Regions from separate parts of the Pseudomonas sp. ADAK2 TE3594 genome, predicted to be linked through region 1. Evidence: predicted binding sites of a transcription regulator. Region 1 holds the regulator's gene; each other region holds the start of a gene.
What was found. Region 1 encodes FliA, which starts transcription of late flagellar genes. Its sites were predicted from a motif close to CTAAAGTTTNNNNNNNNNNNGCCGNTAA; they were not measured.
Positions count from the first base shown of each region.

Region 1 (4,729 bases):
CAGCTGGTGCTGGCGCCTTGGCGACAGGAGCAGAAACCACTGCGCCGGTGCCGACCTCGGTGAACTTGCCTTTGCCATGCAATTCGTCGAGCAGCGATTCGAACTCATGATCCGAGATCAGATCGCCGCCGGCCGCTTTAGCGGTTGGCGCAGCCGGAGCTGGTACGGCGGCAATCGCCGACTCCAATGCATCGACGGCAAAGTTGCCTTTACCGTGCAACTGGTCGAGCAGTGCTTCGAACTCGTCGTCGGTAATATCGGAGCTGTCGCCTGCCGCTTTCGGGGCAGCCGGTGCGGCGGGCGCCGCGACTACTGCATCGACGGCGAACTGGCCTTTGCCGTGCAGTTGATCGAGCAACGACTCGAACTCGGCATCGGTGATTTCATCGCTGGCCGAGGCATCGCTGGTCGGCACTGGCGCAGCCGCTGGAGCCTCGGCTTGAGCCTTGACGGCGTTCAGCGAGTCCAGCAGTTGTTCAAATTCGTTATCCGTGATGTCGCCCGATTCTTCAGCGGCAGGTTCTTCCACCACCTCGGCGACCGGTGCCGACTCATCGGCGGTTTGCGGCTCGGCCAGACGGGCCAACGCTGCAAGCAATTCTGGAGTGGCAGCCGTGATCGGGCTGCGTTCGCGGACTTCGCTGAACATGCTGTTCACCGCGTCCAGTGCTTCGAGAACCACGTCCATCAGCTCCGAGTCGACGCGTCGTTCACCCTTGCGCAGGATGTCGAACACGTTCTCGGCGATGTGACAGCACTCCACCAGTTCGTTGAGCTGGAGGAAGCCGGCGCCCCCTTTTACAGTGTGAAAACCGCGAAAAATTGCATTGAGCAAATCCGCATCATCCGGTCGGCTTTCAAGCTCGACCAGCTGTTCGGACAGTTGCTCTAGAATCTCGCCGGCCTCAACCAGGAAATCCTGAAGGATCTCTTCATCGGCGCCGAAGCTCATTAAGGGGGTGCTCCTGAGGTCTAAAAACCTAAAAAACCTAAAATGCTAAAACTCTAAAATCCTAGGCTGGATAACAAATCGTCCACATCGTCCTGACCGGACACAACGTCTTCTCTTTTATCGGCATGAATCTGCGGACCTTCACCCTGAGAGAGATGTTTTTGCGGATCTTTTTCAGCCAGCATCGCATCACGGTCATGTTCGATACCCGCAAAGCGGTCGACCTGACTGGCCATGAGCACGAGCTTGAGCAGATTGCTTTCAACTTCGGTGACCAACTGGGTCACGCGCTTGATCACCTGACCGGTGAGGTCCTGGTAATCCTGGGCCAGGAGAATGTCGTTGAGGTTGCTCGACACGACGCGGTTATCTTCGCTGCTGCGTGTCAGGAAACCGTCGACGCGCCGGGCCAGTTCGCGGAACTCTTCAGCCCCGACTTCGCGACGCATGAACCGTCCCCAATCCGTGCTCAGCGCCTGAGCTTCGTCGCTCAGGCTGTTGATCAGCGGCGTGGCGTTTTCCACCAGGTCCATGGTGCGGTTCGCCGCGGCCTCGGTCAGCTTGACCACATACCCCAAGCGCTCGGTGGCATCCGTGATCTGAGACACTTCCTCGGCTTGCGGCATGTGCGGGTCAATCTGGAAATTGACGATCGCGCTATGCAGCTCGCGGGTGAGCTTGCCTACCTCCTGATACAGGCCGCGGTCACGGGTCTGATTGAGCTCATGGATCAATTGCACCGCATCGCCAAACCTGCCTTTTTCAAGGCTCTCGACCAGTTCGACCGCGTGTTTTTTCAGGGTCGATTCAAAATCGCCCATTGAAGATTCTTTATGCTCCATAGCTCCCCCGTGGCGCAGTCCATCAACCGATGCGTTCGAAAATCTTCTCGATTTTTTCTTTCAACGCCTGGGCCGTGAAGGGTTTGACCACATAGCCATTTACACCGGCCTGGGCCGCTTCGATGATTTGCTCGCGCTTGGCTTCAGCGGTCACCATCAGCACCGGCAGGTGCTTGAGCTTTTCATCGGCGCGCACGTGACGCAGCAGATCGATACCGGTCATGCCAGGCATGTTCCAGTCCGTTACCAGAAAGTCGATGCTCCCACTGTTGAGAACCGGAATGGCAGTGGTGCCATCGTCAGCCTCGACCGTGTTGGTGAACCCAAGGTCACGCAACAGGTTTTTTATGATCCGCCGCATCGTTGAGAAGTCATCAACGATGAGGATTTTCATGTTCTTGTCCAATTCGACCTCCAAGCAGTCTTAAACGCGCCCAGCACCTGGACGCGCCATTTCAATCAATCCGGCAAAGCACTCAATGACTGTCTGGAGCACAACAGATCGAGACCGGCGCAGTTCAACACCACACCAGCTCCATTCGCAGTGTCCCCACACTGCCTTCAGCGCGCTCGCCACTCCCCCAAACGCCCCCGCAAACGGGCCGCGCACTGGCTGTGTAACTGGCTGACCCGCGATTCGCTGACCCCCAGGACCTCACCGATTTCCTTGAGATTCAACTCTTCGTCGTAGTACAGCGCCAACACCAGTCGCTCACGCTCCGGCAAATTGGCAATCGCGTCCGCCAGCGCCGCCTGGAAGCGTTCATCTTCCAGATCGCGTGACGGCTCGAGATGAGCACTGGCGCCATCCTCATGCAGCCCTTCGTGTTCGCCGTCCTGTAACAGATCGTCGAAACTGAATAACCGGCTGCCGAGGGTGTCGTTCAAAATCCCGTAATAATCGTCGAGACTCAATTGGAGTTCGGCCGCAACCTCATGATCTTTAGCGTCACGGCCGGTTTTAGCTTCAATCGAGCGAATCGCGTCGCTGACCATGCGGGTATTGCGGTGAACCGAACGTGGTGCCCAGTCCCCCTTGCGCACTTCATCGAGCATCGCGCCGCGGATTCGTATGCCCGCGTACGTCTCGAAACTCGCGCCTTTGCTGGCGTCATATTTGGTTGATACTTCAAGCAGGCCGATCATCCCGGCCTGGATCAGGTCTTCGACCTGGACACTGGCCGGCAAACGCGCCAGCAAGTGGTAGGCAATGCGTTTGACCAGTGGCGCGTAACGCTCGATCAGCTCGTACTGCGCGTCACGTGCCGACTTCTTGTAGAGGTTGTAGCCACTGGCTGTCATAGGACGGGTCCTGCCGCTTGTTGCACGAGGCGCTCGACGAAAAACTCCAGGTGCCCGCGTGGGTTGGCCGGCAGTGGCCAGGTATCGACCTTCTGCGCAATGGCCTTGAACGCCAGGGCGCACTTGGAACGCGGAAAGGCTTCGTAGACGGCACGCTGCTTCTGCACGGCCTTGCGCACGCTTTCGTCGTAAGGCACCGCACCGACATATTGCAAGGCGACGTCGAGGAAACGATCCGTGACCTTGGTCAACTTGGCGAACAGGTTGCGGCCTTCCTGCGGGCTCTGCGCCATGTTGGCCAAGACACGGAAACGGTTCATGCCGTAGTCGCGGTTCAGCAGTTTGATCAGCGCGTAGGCGTCGGTGATCGAGGTCGGCTCGTCGCACACCACCAGCAAGACTTCTTGCGCTGCGCGGACGAAACTGACCACCGAGTCACCAATGCCCGCAGCGGTGTCGATCACCAATACGTCGAGGTTGTCGCCGATATCGCTGAAGGCCTGGATCAGGCCGGCATGCTGGGCCGGGCTCAGATGAACCATGCTCTGGGTGCCGGATGCGGCCGGGACGATGCGAATACCGCCGGGCCCTTGCAACAGCACATCGCGCAGCTCACAGCGGCCTTCGATCACGTCGGCCAGGGTACGTTTGGGTGTCAGCCCCAGCAGGACGTCAACGTTCGCCAGCCCCAGATCGGCATCCAGCAGCATGACGCGCCGGCCGAGCTCAGCTAGAGCCAGGGACAAGTTCACTGACACGTTAGTCTTCCCGACGCCACCTTTGCCGCCGGTCACCGCGATCACCTGTACGGGATGCATGCTGCCCATGTTATTTTCTTTACCTTGTCTTACTTAGACGGAGGCCACATTACTGGCTGCGCGTTCACCAACTGAACAATGCATGGCAGACCATCGATGTAGGTACAAAAACCGTTCATTAAATACCTCAGCCAACCCGCTTGGTCGGACTGTGGTAAAGGTCAGCGAACATATCAGCCATGGCTTCTTCGCTGGGTTCTTCCTGCATTTGCACGCTAACGGCACGGCTGACCAACTGATGACGACGCGGCAGATGCAAATCATCCGGAATCCGCGGGCCATCGGTCAGGTAAGCCACCGGCAATTCATGACTAATGGCCAGGCTCAACACCTCGCCCAAGCTTGCCGTTTCATCCAGTTTAGTCAGGATGCAGCCGGCAAGGCCGCAACGTTTGTAACTGTGATAAGCGGCAGTTAGAACCTGTTTCTGGCTGGTGGTTGCCAAGACCAGATAATTTTTTGATTTGATGCCGCGTCCGGCCAGGCTTTCGAGCTGCATACGCAGTGCCGGATCGCTGGCCTGCAAGCCGGCGGTATCGATCAGCACCACGCGTTTGCGCAGCAAAGGCTCCAGTGCCTGCACCAAGGATTGGCCCGGATCGACGTGGGTGACCGACACGTTGAGGATCCGGCCGAGGGTCTTGAGCTGCTCCTGAGCGCCGATGCGATAGCTGTCCATGCTCACCAGCGCGATGTTCTGCGCGCCGTACTTGAGCACGTAACGAGCCGCCAGCTTGGCCAGCGTGGTGGTCTTGCCCATGCCAGCCGGGCCGACCATGGCAATCACGCCGCCCTCTTCCAGTGGCTCGACTTCC
Region 1 covers NZ_JBRJGV010000001.1:999,362-1,004,090, reverse strand. The annotation lists gene AB7M22_RS04480 (chemotaxis protein CheA) at 1-952, opposite strand, end outside; gene AB7M22_RS04475 (protein phosphatase CheZ) at 1,006-1,794, opposite strand; gene AB7M22_RS04470 (chemotaxis response regulator CheY) at 1,817-2,188, opposite strand; gene fliA (RNA polymerase sigma factor FliA) at 2,356-3,096, opposite strand; gene fleN (flagellar synthesis regulator FleN) at 3,093-3,923, opposite strand; gene flhF (flagellar biosynthesis protein FlhF) at 4,042-4,729, opposite strand, start outside.

Region 2 (4,729 bases), 250 kb from region 1:
GCAACGGGCCCGGCACATCCTCACCAGCGCTCGACGGGCGACCAAACTGGTGGACGATGTGCTGGACTTTGCGCGGGGTTCACTGGGCCGAGGCATCCCGGTGAACATTGAGCCGTGCCCGGACTTGGCGGACGCATTGCGGCATGTGATTTCCGAGATCCAGAGCATTCACCCAAAACGCATCATTCAGTCGTCGATTGGCGACCTGAGCAACATCCATTGCGATCGCGAACGGGTCGCGCAATTGCTATCCAATCTGGTGGCGAACGCCGTTGTCCACGGAACTCCCGACGGCCCGGTCGAGGTCAGTGCGCAGGTCAAGGAAGGACACTTTGTGTTGAGCGTAAAAAACCAGGGGCTGATTGCCGAAGATGCGCTGCCGCATCTGTTCCTGCCCTACTCGAAACCAGCCGGCGGAACACCGCAGGTCGGCCTCGGGTTGGGGTTGTACATTGCCAGTCAGATTGCGCAGTCCCATGGCGGGAAACTGCAGGTGCTATCGACCGAGCAACAGGGTACGACGTTCACCTTCAGCTTGCCCTCACCGACTTAAGCGGTGGTGCTGACCACCGAACCCGACGTACTGCCGCCCTCGTCCTGCAACGCCTGCAACAACGCCGCCGTCACCGTCTGCAACGAAGCTGAAGTGGCCACAACCTGCGACTGAGCCGCCGCAACGTTCGCTGCTTTGGCTTCGGCGCTGTCTTGCTTGGCCTGGGCTGCTTGCAGTTGTTGCTGTTGTTCCTGCAATTGCTTTTGCAGCTCGGCGAGCTGCTTGCGCAGTTGTTTCACCGTATCGGATTCGCTGCTGGAACTGCTGTCGCTCGACTCGGGTGCACCGCCAGCGGCAACCTTGGTGGTATCGCTGGACGCCTCAGCCGTCGCTGCGACTGAAGTGTCTTCGGTGCTGTCGTTGATCGCGACTTTGCTTGAAGAGGTCGACAGGGTCTGATTGATCGAAACGGAGCTGATGCTGACCATGGGATTTATCCAATGTGGAGTTTGGGTAAATCCGTCATCGACGGGCGCGGCACGAACTTGAGAGTGACTGTGTACCGATTCGGTAACCGAACCGATACACAGCCCATTTCACTAGGCGCTCAACCGCGCCGTCACTTCATTCAACTGCCCCGACAAGCCATGCAGATTGTGGCTGGCCGCTTCGGTGCGCTGCACGTTGTCCAGGTTGGTACTGGCGATGCTGGTGATTTCGGTGAGGTTGCGCGAAATGTCTTCGGCCACTGACGTCTGTTCTTCGGCGGCGGTGGCGATCTGGCGGTTCATGTCGCGAATGGCTTCCACGGCATGGGTGATGCGCTCGAGCATGGCGCCGGCCTGGGTCACTTGCTCGACGCTTTCTTCGCTGCGCGACTGACCGCTTTCGATAGCCTGGGCCGCGTCCACCGCACCGGTTTGCACGGTTTGAATGATCTGGTTGATCTCGATGATCGACGCCGCCGTGCGCTGGGCCAGGCTGCGCACCTCATCGGCGACCACCGCAAAACCACGCCCGGCTTCACCGGCACGGGCCGCTTCGATTGCGGCGTTGAGCGCCAGCAGGTTGGTCTGTTCGGCGATGCCGCGAATCACTTCCAGCACTTTACCGATGCGTCCGCTGTCGGCTTCCAGGCGACGGATGACCGTGGCGGTGTTGGCGATTTCGCCGCGCATTTGGGTGATGGTGTGAATGGTGCCCTGCATGACTTTTTCGCCCTGCTGGGCGGACTGGTCGGCATCATCGGCCGCACGTGCCGCGTCGGCTGCGTGGCGCGCTACTTCTTGCGCGGTGGCGGACATTTCGTTCATCGCCGTGGCCACCTGATCGGTGCGGGTGAACTGCTCGTTGGTGCCGCTGGCCATGAGGCCGGCAATCGAATTCAGCTCGCCGCTGGCGCTGTCCAGGTCCGTCGCACTGCGCTGCAAACGACTGAAGGTTTCGGCGAGGAAATCGCGCAAGGTGTTGGCGGCCCTGGCCAGGTTGCCCAACTCATCCTGACGGGTGCTGGCCACGCGCTCGGCGAAGCGCCCTTGGCTGAGTTGTGCCACATAGTCGATCAGCTTGCGGATCGGCTCCACCAGGTTGCGGTTGACCAGCCACAGACTCAACAAGCCAATCAGCAGACCCGACACCAGCATCACCATGAGCCCCAGCAACACCGTCTGATCGGCGCTGGCGCTGATCTGCTTCGATTGCTCGATGCTCTGCTTGCGCAGTTCGCTGACCAGTTCATTCATCTGTTCGCTGGCGGCACGGTCCACGCCTTTGACCGCATTGTCGCCGGCCGCTGGGTCGGCACCGGCCGCCACGTAGGCATCACGGCCCTTCTGATAGGCCGCGCCTAATGCACGATGCTCTTCACGCAGGCGTTCGATGCGGGTCTTGAGTTGCGGCTCGATGCCCTTTTGCCCGGCCAGTTCACCGAGGATGCCCTGCACGTCGCGCTGACCGTCCTCGAACTGCTTCCAGTATTTGTCCAGGTTCGCAGGTTCCTTGCCGCGCAGCAGAACGTTCTTCCACTCCTGAACCTGCACCTTGAATTGCAGGTTGGCCTCATCGATCAATTGCGAGGTGTGCAACGGACCTTCAATCAGGTTCGCGTAGTTCTGAACGCCATTGGACAGGAAGTGAAAGCAAGCCAAAGCGATCAGCAACATCGCCAACAGGCTGCCGCTCAACAGGGCGAGGATTTGCGCTCTCAGGGATTTTTGCAAAAACATCGAGTGATATCTCATGACAGGGATAAGGCACGCCCAAGTGGCATGCAGATGTCTGGACATCCCTGTCAGCGACGCTGGTTCACCACCAGAATCGAAAGATCTACATCAGCGTCATCGGCGTGCCAGAGCCTTTCTTGAGCGCTCTCCGACCATCGGTAGGAGACGGATTTCCGGCGCCATTCAACTGTCACAAAACCTTCAAAATACGTTGCGATGATGGGGCTCAAGTGAACCTGTGAAACCTGCGACAGGCGCCTCCTCACAGCGAGACCTCATGAACCACAGCATTGACCAACGCCATCGCGATTCCGACCTGTTCGGCCTGCTTTACGGTTTCAGTTTTCGCCCCGGCGAGCGCGGCCGGGAGATCGACTCGGCCAAGGCGCTGCACTGCCTGCAACAACCGGACGACAGTGATGAGTTCCTCTGGCTGCACCTGAACCTGGCCCATGCCGCGTGCGAGCGCTGGATGAAAAGCCATCTGGCATTGCCCGATGAGTTTTTCGAAGCGCTGCACGAAGGCTCCCGCTCGACGCGTATCGAACACGTCGATTCGGCGTTGCTGGCGGTGGTCAACGACGTGGTGTTCAACCTCAGCAGCATGGTCTCCTCGGATGTCTCGACGCTGTGGGTCTGTGCCCGCAGTCGGCTGATCGTCAGTGCGCGGTTGCAACCGCTGCACTCGGTGGACAAGCTGCGCTCTTCGGTGAAGGCCGGTGAATGCTTTCGCTCACCGCTGGAGTTGCTGGTGCATTTGTTGCGCGATCAGGGTGAAGTGCTGACGCAGATCGTGCGCAAGACCAGCCTCAGTGTCGATCAGATCGAAGATGAGTTGCTGTCTTCGCGCCTGTCGACCAACCGCGCCGAACTGGGCGCCAATCGGCGCGTGCTGGTGCGCCTGCAACGCTTGCTGGCGCTGGAGCCGGGCTCGTTGCTGCGCTTGCTCAATCGCCCGCCGCAATGGTTGCAGAAGGAGGACGTCAAGGAGCTGCGCAAGTCCACCGAGGAGTTTGCGCTGATCATTAACGACCTCACGGCCCTCGGTGAACGGATCAAGCTGTTGCAGGAAGAAATCGCCGCCAACCTCAACGAACAGAGCAACCGCACGCTGTTCACCCTGACCGTGGTCACGGTGCTGGCGCTGCCAATCAACATCATCGCCGGCTTCTTCGGCATGAACGTCGGCGGCGTGCCGCTTTCCGGTGATCCGGAGGGGTTCTGGATCCTGGTGGCGCTGGTCGCGACGTTTACCCTGATTGCCGGGCGCTGGGCGTTTCGCAAGCGGCAGGATTATTGATCACGACCATCCCCACCATCCCCGTCCCTGTAGGAGCGAGGCTTGCCCGCGAAGGCGATCTAACAGTCAAAATCATCGTTGAATGTGAAGACGCCTTCGCGGGCAAGCCTCGCTCCTATGGGGATTGTGTGATCGTCGGCATCGCAAAAAAAACCAAACACTGACCCAGCGCAGCCTCTCTGTAATATTTAGCAACGATCATGACCGATACTCCTTCTCTGCTCAGGATTATCCGGCATGGCTACGCCTTCCTTCACCAGCGCTGCCCAGGCTCCCGCCAGCAGCGCCAAGCCGCAGCTCGATAAAAAACCCGGCCTGCTCACTATCGTGATGTTCTTTGCGGTGCTGGGCAGTGGGCTGTTATTCACCGCCTACAGCCTGATGCACGACATGAGCGAACTCGGCACGGTGGTCACCACCTGGACGCCGTTTCTGCTGTTGGGTGTCGCGCTGCTGATTGCCTTGGGCTTTGAGTTCGTCAACGGCTTTCACGACACCGCCAACGCCGTGGCGACGGTGATCTACACCAACTCCCTGCCGCCGAATTTCGCCGTGGCCTGGTCCGGGTTCTTCAACTTCCTGGGGGTCTTGCTGTCGAGCGGCGCGGTGGCGTTCGGCATCATCGCCTTGCTGCCGGTGGAGCTGATTCTGCAAGTCGGTTCCTCCGCCGGTTTTGCAATGATCTTCGCGCTGTTGATCGCCGCGATCCTGTGG
Region 2 covers NZ_JBRJGV010000001.1:751,414-756,142, reverse strand. The annotation lists gene AB7M22_RS03405 (GAF domain-containing sensor histidine kinase) at 1-553, shown strand, start outside; gene AB7M22_RS03400 (hypothetical protein) at 550-981, opposite strand; gene AB7M22_RS03395 (methyl-accepting chemotaxis protein) at 1,093-2,718, opposite strand; gene AB7M22_RS03390 (transporter) at 2,993-4,015, shown strand; gene AB7M22_RS03385 (inorganic phosphate transporter) at 4,253-4,729, shown strand, end outside.
Region 2: AB7M22_RS03395 (methyl-accepting chemotaxis protein) is a predicted target of FliA. The motif match lies at 2,830-2,857, and genes of this name have one in related genera.

Region 3 (4,729 bases), 5.6 Mb from region 1:
GGCACACCCGAAGGTGTCCCACGCACAGCCACCATAGACATGCAGATGCCAGGCAGCAAAAAGCGCCACGATTATACGGGCGCTTGTGCATCATCTGTTACGACCGGCTAAAGTCGATCACCGAAACGTCGGCGACGGGCGAACTATAGGCGAGCAACCTAGGGAAGTAAAACCCGGCCAATACGCCTCAGAACGGTCCTACGCCAATCTCGGAAGCAAGCCATGTTCTTTATTTTTGCTGCTGGCAGCGTCAGTCCCGTGCCCGGTGAATAGAGACAAAAAAGCCGCGATCATTCGCGGCTTTTTCGTGGGTCACTGCTTGGGCGACTCACCCGGTTTCGGCGCCGGGTTGTCGAACAGATTCAAACGCTCGCGAAGCTCATGCGCCGGCAGCGGTTCCTTATCCGCCGGCAAGGCATTCGGATCGGCTGGCGGCGTGGGCACTTCGCCCGGGCCGCCCTGCCCTTGCGTCGGCACTGGCGCAGGTTCGGCACCTTGCGAACCTTCGATGGCCCGCTGGGCTTTCTTGGTCAGCACGATGATGTCGATGCGGCGGTTGACCGGGTTGAACGGGTTCTCCCGGTCGAACAGCGCCGACGAGGCATAACCCACGACTCGCGCTACTTGAGAGTCCGGATAGCTGCCAGCGATCAATGCACGACGAGCCGCGTTGGCGCGGTTGGCCGAGAGTTCCCAGTTGCCGAAGTCGCCGGTGCCCGAGTACGGCTTGGCATCGGTGTGGCCGCTGATACTGATCTTGTTCGGCACCGCTTTGATGGTGTCGGCCATGGCCAGCAGGATGTCTTCGAAATACGGCTTCAGACGCGCACTGCCGGAGTCGAACATCGGGCGGTTTTCGGCGTCCACAATCTGGATGCGCAAACCGTCCTGGGTAATCTCGAAGAGGATCTGGTCCTTGAACTTCTGCAACTGCGGGTTTTCTTCGACCTTGTTCTGCAACTCTTGCAGCAGCAGTTCCAGACGCTCCTTCTCGACCAGCTCGGCCATGCCTTCGACCTGCTCGGAGTCGACAGTCACCTTGTCCGGCTGAGGCTGGGACTTCACCTCAGGGTTGAGGGTTCTCTCCGGTGCCAGGGTCGGCGAGCCGCCCAGATCGATGATGTACGGCGTACCGCTTTCGGAAAAACCGACCGGGTCCTTGAAGTAACCGGCGATGGCAATCTTCTGCTCCGGTGTTGCCGTGGACAACAGCCACAACACCAGGAAGAACGCCATCATCGCCGTCGCGAAGTCCGCGAAGGCGATTTTCCAGGAGCCCCCGTGATGCCCGCCCGCGTACTTTTTGACGCGCTTGATGATTATCGGCTGGTTATTTTCCATGACTTAGCGACCGCGAACCGCTTGTTCCAGCTCAGCGAAGCTAGGACGGTGCGCCGGGTACAGAACCTTGCGACCGAATTCCACTGCCAGCGATGGCGGCATGCCAGAAGCCGAAGCCACCAGCGAGGCCTTGATGGCTTCGTAGACGTTCAGTTCTTCCTTGGCATCGTGGGCCAGGGCATGGGCCAGCGGACCAAAGAAACCGTAGGCCGCGAGAATACCGAAGAAGGTCCCCACCAGTGCCGCACCTACGTGCACACCGATCATTTTCTGGTCGCTTTCACCCAGGGAGGCCATGGTCACCACGATACCCAATACTGCCGCGACAATACCGAAACCGGGCATGGCGTCGGCGATGCCATTCACCGCGTGGGAAGGGTGATCCAGGTCTTCCTTAAGGCTGGTCAGCTCCATGTCGAACAGGCCTTCAAGCTCATGGGGAGCCATGTTGCCGGAGGACATGATGCGCAGGTAATCGCAGATGTACGCGGTCATGCGGTCATCTTTCAGGACTGCCGGGTACTTGGCGAAGATCGGGCTCGCGGCGGCATCTTCGATGTCGCCTTCGATCGCCATCATGCCTTCGCGGCGGCTCTTGTTGAGGATCTCGTAAATCAGACCCAGCACTTCCAGATAGAAAGTGTGATTGAAACGCGAGCTGAACATTCCCAAGGCTTTCTTGAGAACGTGCTTGACCATATGACCTGGGTTGGCCTGCAGGAATGCACCGAGGGCCGCACCACCGATAATCATCACCTCGAAAGGCTGAATAAGGGCGGCAATCTTGCCGTGGGAGAGCACGTATCCGCCGAGTACGCTCGCGAATACGACGATGATGCCGAGAATTTTAGCCATAGGTAGGAGAGCACTTACTGAGTCGGGTTCAAGGTCATATTCGGAAGTTAAAAAATCTCTTCTTCTCCTTATCGGCAAAACTGCGCCAGACTATAGCCAGTTCAATCGAAAAGCTAAATTAGCCCGCGCAGGGATAGGTAATGCAGACAATGATCGCGTGCAACCATGGCTAACGAAACGAACGTCCCAACACCAAAACCAACCACGCTCGAAGGCTGGGTCAAGCTTCTCGATGGCGTACGCCTGCCGGTTCCGCAAGCCAGTCACGACCAAGTCTGCAAAGCCATCCGCGACAACCGCAGCTCGCTGCGAGACATCGCCGAACTGATGCAGGACAGCCCGGCCCTGGCCTTGAGCGTGATTCGCGAAGCTAATCGCCATACCCATGGCAGCATGACCGAGCCTGCTGAAAATCTTGAAGTGGCGATCAATCGGCTCGGTTTGAAACGCACCGAAGAATTGCTCGAGCGCCTGCCCGCCGAACCCCAATCGCAGCTCCCTGTCGCCTTGCGCCAGCTTCAGTTGATCAGCCAGCACGCCACCCAACAGGCCAATGGTTTTTTTGCCGGTCGCCTGGCGCGGTTGTGGCAGGACATCCACTGGGGCAGCCTGCTGTTTCTTTCGCCACTGTGGCCCATGGCGTTGACCCATCCGCAGTTGCTTGAAGAATGGGAGCTGCGGATCATCCATAAAGGCGAGTCGGCACGCAAAGTCGAAAAGCAATTGTTCGGCGTGCGCCTGCTGGAAATCTGTCTGGCGCTGGTGGATGTCTGGCGTTTGCCGATCTGGGTGCAGCAGGGTTATCGGCTACTGCTCAACGAACAACGCGAACTGGTGAAAGTCCTGCGCATCGCGCGTGACAACGATCACCCGCTACGCCAACAGAATCGTCTCGATGACGACCCGACGCTACGGCGTTGGCTCAATCAGCCCGCCAATACCGTGCTGCTGGCCAATGGTCTGGCGTTGTCGGCACAACAGGGCTGGGACAGTCCTCACTGTGAACGCTGGCAGTACCTGGCCAGCCTTTACCTGCAAATGCCGATGGATGAAGTGCAACAACAATTGCACCAACAGGCCGCTAACAGTGCGCGCCAACACGCCATGCCGGACCTCTGGCACCCGGCCGAAGCGCTGATCTGGCCGTCGGGCATCAACCGTGTTCACGGCGGTTTGCTGCCGGCCCCGGCACCCACCGCTGAAGACCTGGCGAAGTGGCGTAAACAATGCGCCGAATTGCTGGTGGAGCCGAGCCCTTTTACCAATGCCATGCACTTGACCAGCTCGGCCCGAGACGCCCTGGTGGCGTGTGGCATGCGGCGGGTGATGATCCTGATGGCCGACCGCACGCACGCTAATCTGCGCGCGCACCAGACCGCCGGGCTGCCCAAGGAAGTGGCCGGCCTGAACCTGCCGGTCAGCCAAAGCACCGTACTGCAACGCCTGCTCGCGCAACAGGCCCAGGTGCGCCTGACGCCGGCCAACAACGCACAATTCTCGGCCCTGCTGCCGGCCAGCCTGCGTAAACAGTTCAGCGGTGAACACTTGCTGCTGCGCTCCCTGACCAACAACGGTCGGGTGATCATGATCGTGGTGGCGGATCAGGGCGGCGGGCCGTTCTCGGAAATCACCGTGCAAGCGTTCGGCAAAACCGCGCAGTGCATCGAAAAAGCCCTGCACAGCTTTAGCCACCGCTAGGACCACCACCGGGCCTGTTATCAGTTATTTCCCGTGCCGAAATAACTGATAACAGGCCCTCATGACGCTGCGCTACAATCCTCCCCTTTGTGCTCTGGAGACCTCACATGTCTGACTTCTCTGGCTTGGCGCTGGTGATCGAGCCGAGCGACCTGCTCCCGCGTCTCGACTCCCGCGAACTGATTCTGGTGGACCTGACCAGCAGCGCCCGCTATGCCGCAGGGCATATCCCCGGGGCACGCTTTGTCGATCCAAAACGTACTCAACTGGGTCAGGCGCCTGCGCCAGGCCTGCTGCCGACCCAAGCTGCGCTTGAAGCATTGTTCGGCGAGCTGGGACACAACCCCGATGCGGTCTACGTCGTCTATGACGACGAAGGCGGCGGTTGGGCCGGGCGCTTTATCTGGCTGCTGGATGTCATCGGCCACAGCAAGTATCACTATATCGATGGCGGCCTGCCGGCCTGGCTGGCAGAAGGCTTGCCCATGTCGATCCAGATCCCGCCGGCGGTCGGTGGCCCGGTCGCCCTGACCCTGCACGATGACCCCATCGCCACCCGCGAATACCTGCAAAGCCGCCTCGGCGCCGCTGACCTGGCGATCTGGGACGCGCGCGGGCCGCTGGAATATTCCGGCGAGAAAGTGCTGGCGGCCAAGGGCGGGCACATTCCCGGCGCGGTCAATTTCGAGTGGACAGCCGGCATGGATCAGGCGCGCAACCTGCGCATCCGCACCGACATGCCGAAAATCCTGGAACAACTCGGTATCACCAAAGACAAAGAAGTCATTACCCACTGCCAGACTCACCATCGTTCTGGCTTCACGTATCTAGTGGC
Region 3 covers NZ_JBRJGV010000001.1:6,595,412-6,600,140, reverse strand. The annotation lists gene motB (flagellar motor protein MotB) at 313-1,341, opposite strand; gene motA (flagellar motor stator protein MotA) at 1,345-2,196, opposite strand; gene AB7M22_RS29635 (HDOD domain-containing protein) at 2,362-3,894, shown strand; gene AB7M22_RS29630 (rhodanese-like domain-containing protein) at 4,002-4,729, shown strand, end outside.
Region 3: motA (flagellar motor stator protein MotA) is a predicted target of FliA. The motif match lies at 2,265-2,292, and genes of this name have one in related genera.

Region 4 (4,729 bases), 4.0 Mb from region 1:
GATGTTGATGCTCGGTAGCAAGATTGGGCGCGGGACTGAACCGCGGCTGAAGCTGCATTAAGATTTTCGGAGTTACTTAGGGCCTCTTCGCGGGCAAGCCTCGCTCCTACAGTGGATCTGTGTCGTACACAAAATGTGCGACCAATAACGATCTTGTGGGAGCGTGGCTTGCCCGCGATGCAGGCGCCTCGGTCGAACCTGCGAACACTTGTGTGTCTCACTGTATCTCCCCGCCGTTTCATCCCCTTCGCTTACAAAGCCCCCCCTTGCGCGACACAGTAGCGATACACCACGCCCGCTAAATGGCCACACCCGAGCAAGGCACTGCCTGCGTCGGTCATCGCCACACTCACGTGGCGTCCTTTATCGAGCGGTTGTGTCGTGCAACCCAGGAGATTTGTAATGTCCCGTACTCTCAACAAAAACACCGTTGGCCTGCTCGGCGCCGTCCTGGCCGGAGGCATGATGTTGTCCGGTTCTGTCTTCGCTTCGCAGCCGCTGACTCAAGGCTACCTGCTGGCCTCGGCGGAACAGGTCGTGAAAACGCCCGAAGGCAAATGTGGCGAAGGCAAGTGCGGCGATGCCTCGATGGCGAAAACCGATTCGGATAGCGACGGCAAAGTATCCCGTGCCGAATTCCTGAAAGTCGCGCCGAAGTCCAATTTTGACAAGATCGACACCAACCATGACGGCTTCATCGACGAGCAAGAGGCTTACGACAACGTAAAAGCCAACTTCGAAGCCAATGGCAAGAAAATGCCAAAAGGCCTGTTTGAGCACTTGAAAGACCAAGACGGCGCCTAAGCTTGCGAGAACCAAACCGCGCTTTACCTTCGGGAAGCGCGGTTTTTTCGTCTGGCGGATTTACACCTGGAAGCGCTGCACCATGGTTCGCAATGAATTGGCCAGCTGTGAAAGCTCATGACTTGAGGCGCTGGTCTGATCGGCGCCGGCGGCGGAGCGCACCGACAAATCGCGAATGTTCACCAGATTGCGATCGACCTCACGCGCCACTTGTGCCTGCTCTTCGGCGGCGCTGGCAATCACCAGATTGCGCTCGTGAATCTGGTGGACCGACTCAGTAATGGTCTGCAACGCCTCGCCCGCTCGCTCCGCCAAGGCCAATGTACTGGCCGCGCGCGAGGAACTGGCGTGCATGGAGTCCAGCGCCTGTGTTGAACCGGTGCGCATGCCCTGAACCATTTGCTCGATTTCCTGGGTCGATTGCTGCGTGCGGTAAGCCAGAGCCCGCACTTCGTCGGCGACTACAGCGAAACCTCGACCGCTTTCACCAGCGCGCGCCGCTTCGATGGCAGCGTTGAGGGCCAGCAAGTTGGTCTGTTCAGCAATGGCCCGAATCACATCCAGCACCTTGCCAATGTCCTGCGACTGGTTGGCCAGCGATTGCACCAACCCGCCCGTCGTTTGCACATCGCTGGCGAGAGCGCTGATGGCACTGACGGTTTCGCTGACCCGCGCTTGACCAACGTGCGCCGATTCACTGGATTGGCGTGTGGCGTCGGAAGTAGACACCGCGTTGCGCGCGACCTCCTCCACCGCAGTGGTCATTTCGGTAACGGCCGTCGCGGCTTGCTCAATCTCGTTGTTCTGCTGTTGCAGGTTCTGCGTGCTGTCGAGGGTGACCGCGTTCAATTCATCGGCCGCCGTCGCCAGTTGCGCCGCCGAACCGCTGATGCCCTGCAAGGTTTCACGCAGGTTGTGTTGCATGGTCGCCAACGCCTTGAGCAAGCGGCTCACTTCATCGTTGCCATGGGTTTCGATGGGGCGAGTCAGATCGCCTCGCGCCACGTTTTCTGCGGTATGCAACGCGTCGCTCAAAGGTTTGACGATGCTGCGGGTCAGCAGCATGGCCAGACCGACGGTGGCCAATCCCGCCAAGGCGATAAACAGGCTGACGATCATCCTCGATGTTTCGTAATGCTCTGCAGATTTCTCGCTCTCGGCGGCGACTTGTTTGGCGAACAGATCCGCCAGGTCATTTAGCTGTTTACCCGAGCCATCGACCACGGTTTTCATGTCGATCAGCAGCAGTTTGGTCAATTCGTCGCGGCGTCCCTGTTCGGCCAGGGAGAACGATTGAGCAATACCGGAACGATAAGCCGCGAAGGTGGTTTTGAACTGGTCATACAAGGCTTTGCCTTCGACTGTGTTGACCAGCCTGTCATACGCCGCAATCTTCTCGCTCAACTCTTTGTCGCGAGTGTCCATCTGGCCGCGGTAGACAGGGATGTTTTTCGGATCCTGATCCAGGGCCATGCGCAGGGAAATGGTACGGATGCGCAGCATGATTTCGCGGATCTCGTCACCGCCGCGAATGCTCGGCAACCATTGTTTCTCCACCGCCACCTCGCTGTCGCGAATACTCGACATCTGCCCCAGGGCAAAAATCCCGAGCAAAGCGACCAATACGGCGATCAGGGCAAACCCCAAGGCTGCCCGAGGAGCGATATTCAACTGTCGAAGCACCATAACGAACGCCCTTTTCTTGTAGTGGCTTGGATAAGGGGCGTTGTTTCGGCAGTACCCCGTCGCCTCGTTATCGGCAAGTTGTACGATGACTGAAGTGTTATTTCTCGAAGACAAAAAATCGAAGACAAAAAAAATCCCCGTATCTTTCGATACGAGGATTTTTAATATGGTCGGGGTAAGGGGATTCGAACTCCTGACATCCTGCTCCCAAAGCAGGCGCGCTACCGGACTGCGCTATACCCCGGTAAAAAAAAGGCACCTTTGAAAGGCGCCTTCTGCGAACAGAGCTTTTGGCGTCTGATCTTAAGATCTGATCCCAGCGTTAACTGGTTTCAAAAATGGTGGGTCGTGTGGGATTCGAACCTACGACCAATTGGTTAAAAGCCAACTGCTCTACCAACTGAGCTAACGACCCAAAAATGGTCGGGGTAAGGGGATTCGAACTCCTGACATCCTGCTCCCAAAGCAGGCGCGCTACCGGACTGCGCTATACCCCGGTTTGAAATTGGCTCCGTGACCAGGACTCGAACCTGGGACCCAATGATTAACAGTCATTTGCTCTACCGACTGAGCTATCACGGAACTACATATTTCAATTTACAACTGTGAAGCTTGCTTCACCTCTTCGACCCGTTCGCATCGCTGCGTTCGTGTGTCTGAGGCGCGCTATTCTACAATCTTAAGCACCTCTGTCAACCCCCTAAATTGCTTTCAAGTTAATGATTTGCAACTTATTTCAGATTCCTGCTTGGGGAGCAGAAACCCCTCGGGGTGACTTACTGCGGGGCGCACTTTACAAGCCTTTTCCTTTGAGTTCAACAGCCTGGCGAAAAAAAGGCCTCGCAATGCGAGGCCTCCTTTTACTGCACTGCCGCCGAGCGTCAGACGAAAACGATTTCGTCGTTCTCCACGACACCTTTGGCGGTATCGCCGGGCATGAATCGACCCGACAGAATCAGCTGTGCCAGCGGGTTCTCGATCCAGCGCTGGATCGCCCGTTTGAGCGGTCGTGCGCCGTACACCGGGTCGTAACCGACAGCGATCAGCTTATCCATCGCTTCCGGACTCAGCTCAAGCTTCAGCTCGCGCTCGGTCAGGCGGCTACGCAGGCGACCCAACTGGATCTCGGTAATACCGGCGATCTGATCCCGAGCCAACGGCTCGAAAATCACCACTTCGTCGACCCGGTTGATGAACTCCGGCCGGAAGTGCGTGGAAATCGCATCCATCACTGCCGCGCGCTGCGCTTCGCGATCCCCTACCAGCTCCTGGATCTGCACTGAGCCAAGGTTGGAGGTCATGACGATCACAGTATTCTTGAAATCCACCGTGCGGCCATGGCTATCGGTCAAACGGCCATCTTCAAGCACTTGCAGCAAAATGTTGAACACGTCCGGGTGGGCCTTCTCGACCTCGTCCAGGAGGATCACCGAATAAGGCTTGCGACGCACCGCCTCGGTCAGGTAACCGCCCTCTTCATAGCCCACGTAGCCCGGTGGCGCACCGATCAGTCGAGCCACGGAATGTTTCTCCATGAACTCGGACATGTCGATCCGCACCATCGCCTCTTCGGTATCGAACAGGAACTCGGCCAGCGCCTTGCACAGCTCGGTTTTGCCGACGCCGGTCGGGCCGAGGAACATGAACGAACCGCTCGGGCGATTCGGGTCGGACAACCCGGCGCGGGAACGCCGCACCGCGTTGGAGACAGCGATCACCGCTTCGTCCTGACCGATCACACGCTGGTGCAACAGGCTTTCCATCTTCATCAGTTTTTCGCGCTCGCCCTCGAGCATTTTCGCCACGGGGATGCCGGTCCACTTCGACACAACTTCGGCGATCTCTTCTTCGGTCACCTTGCTGCGCAGCAACTGGTTTTCGCTTTTGCCGTGCTGATCGACCATTTGCAGGCTGCGCTCCAAGTCCGGGATCACCCCGTATTGCAACTCGGCCATGCGATTCAGGTCGCCCTTACGGCGCGCGGCTTCCAGTTCCTGACGGGACTGTTCGATTTTCTGCTGGATCTGTGCCGAACCCTGGACTTCGGCTTTTTCCGAGTTCCAGATTTCTTCGAGGTCCGAGTACTCACGCTCGTGACGAACGATTTCTTCCTGCAGCTTTTCCAGACGCTTCTTCGCCGCGTCATCGCTTTCTTTCTTCAGCGCCTGGGATTCCACCTTCAGCTGAATCAGGCGACGCTCCAGGCGGTCCAGCACTTCCGGCTTGGAGTCGATCTCCA
Region 4 covers NZ_JBRJGV010000001.1:5,042,708-5,047,436, forward strand. The annotation lists gene AB7M22_RS22550 (NAD(P)/FAD-dependent oxidoreductase) at 1-61, shown strand, start outside; gene AB7M22_RS22555 (HvfA family oxazolone/thioamide-modified RiPP metallophore) at 403-804, shown strand; gene AB7M22_RS22560 (methyl-accepting chemotaxis protein) at 865-2,490, opposite strand; tRNA gene AB7M22_RS22565 (tRNA-Pro) at 2,658-2,734, opposite strand; tRNA gene AB7M22_RS22570 (tRNA-Lys) at 2,830-2,905, opposite strand; tRNA gene AB7M22_RS22575 (tRNA-Pro) at 2,911-2,987, opposite strand; tRNA gene AB7M22_RS22580 (tRNA-Asn) at 2,997-3,072, opposite strand; gene clpB (ATP-dependent chaperone ClpB) at 3,372-4,729, opposite strand, start outside.
Region 4: AB7M22_RS22560 (methyl-accepting chemotaxis protein) is a predicted target of FliA. The motif match lies at 2,558-2,585, and genes of this name have one in related genera.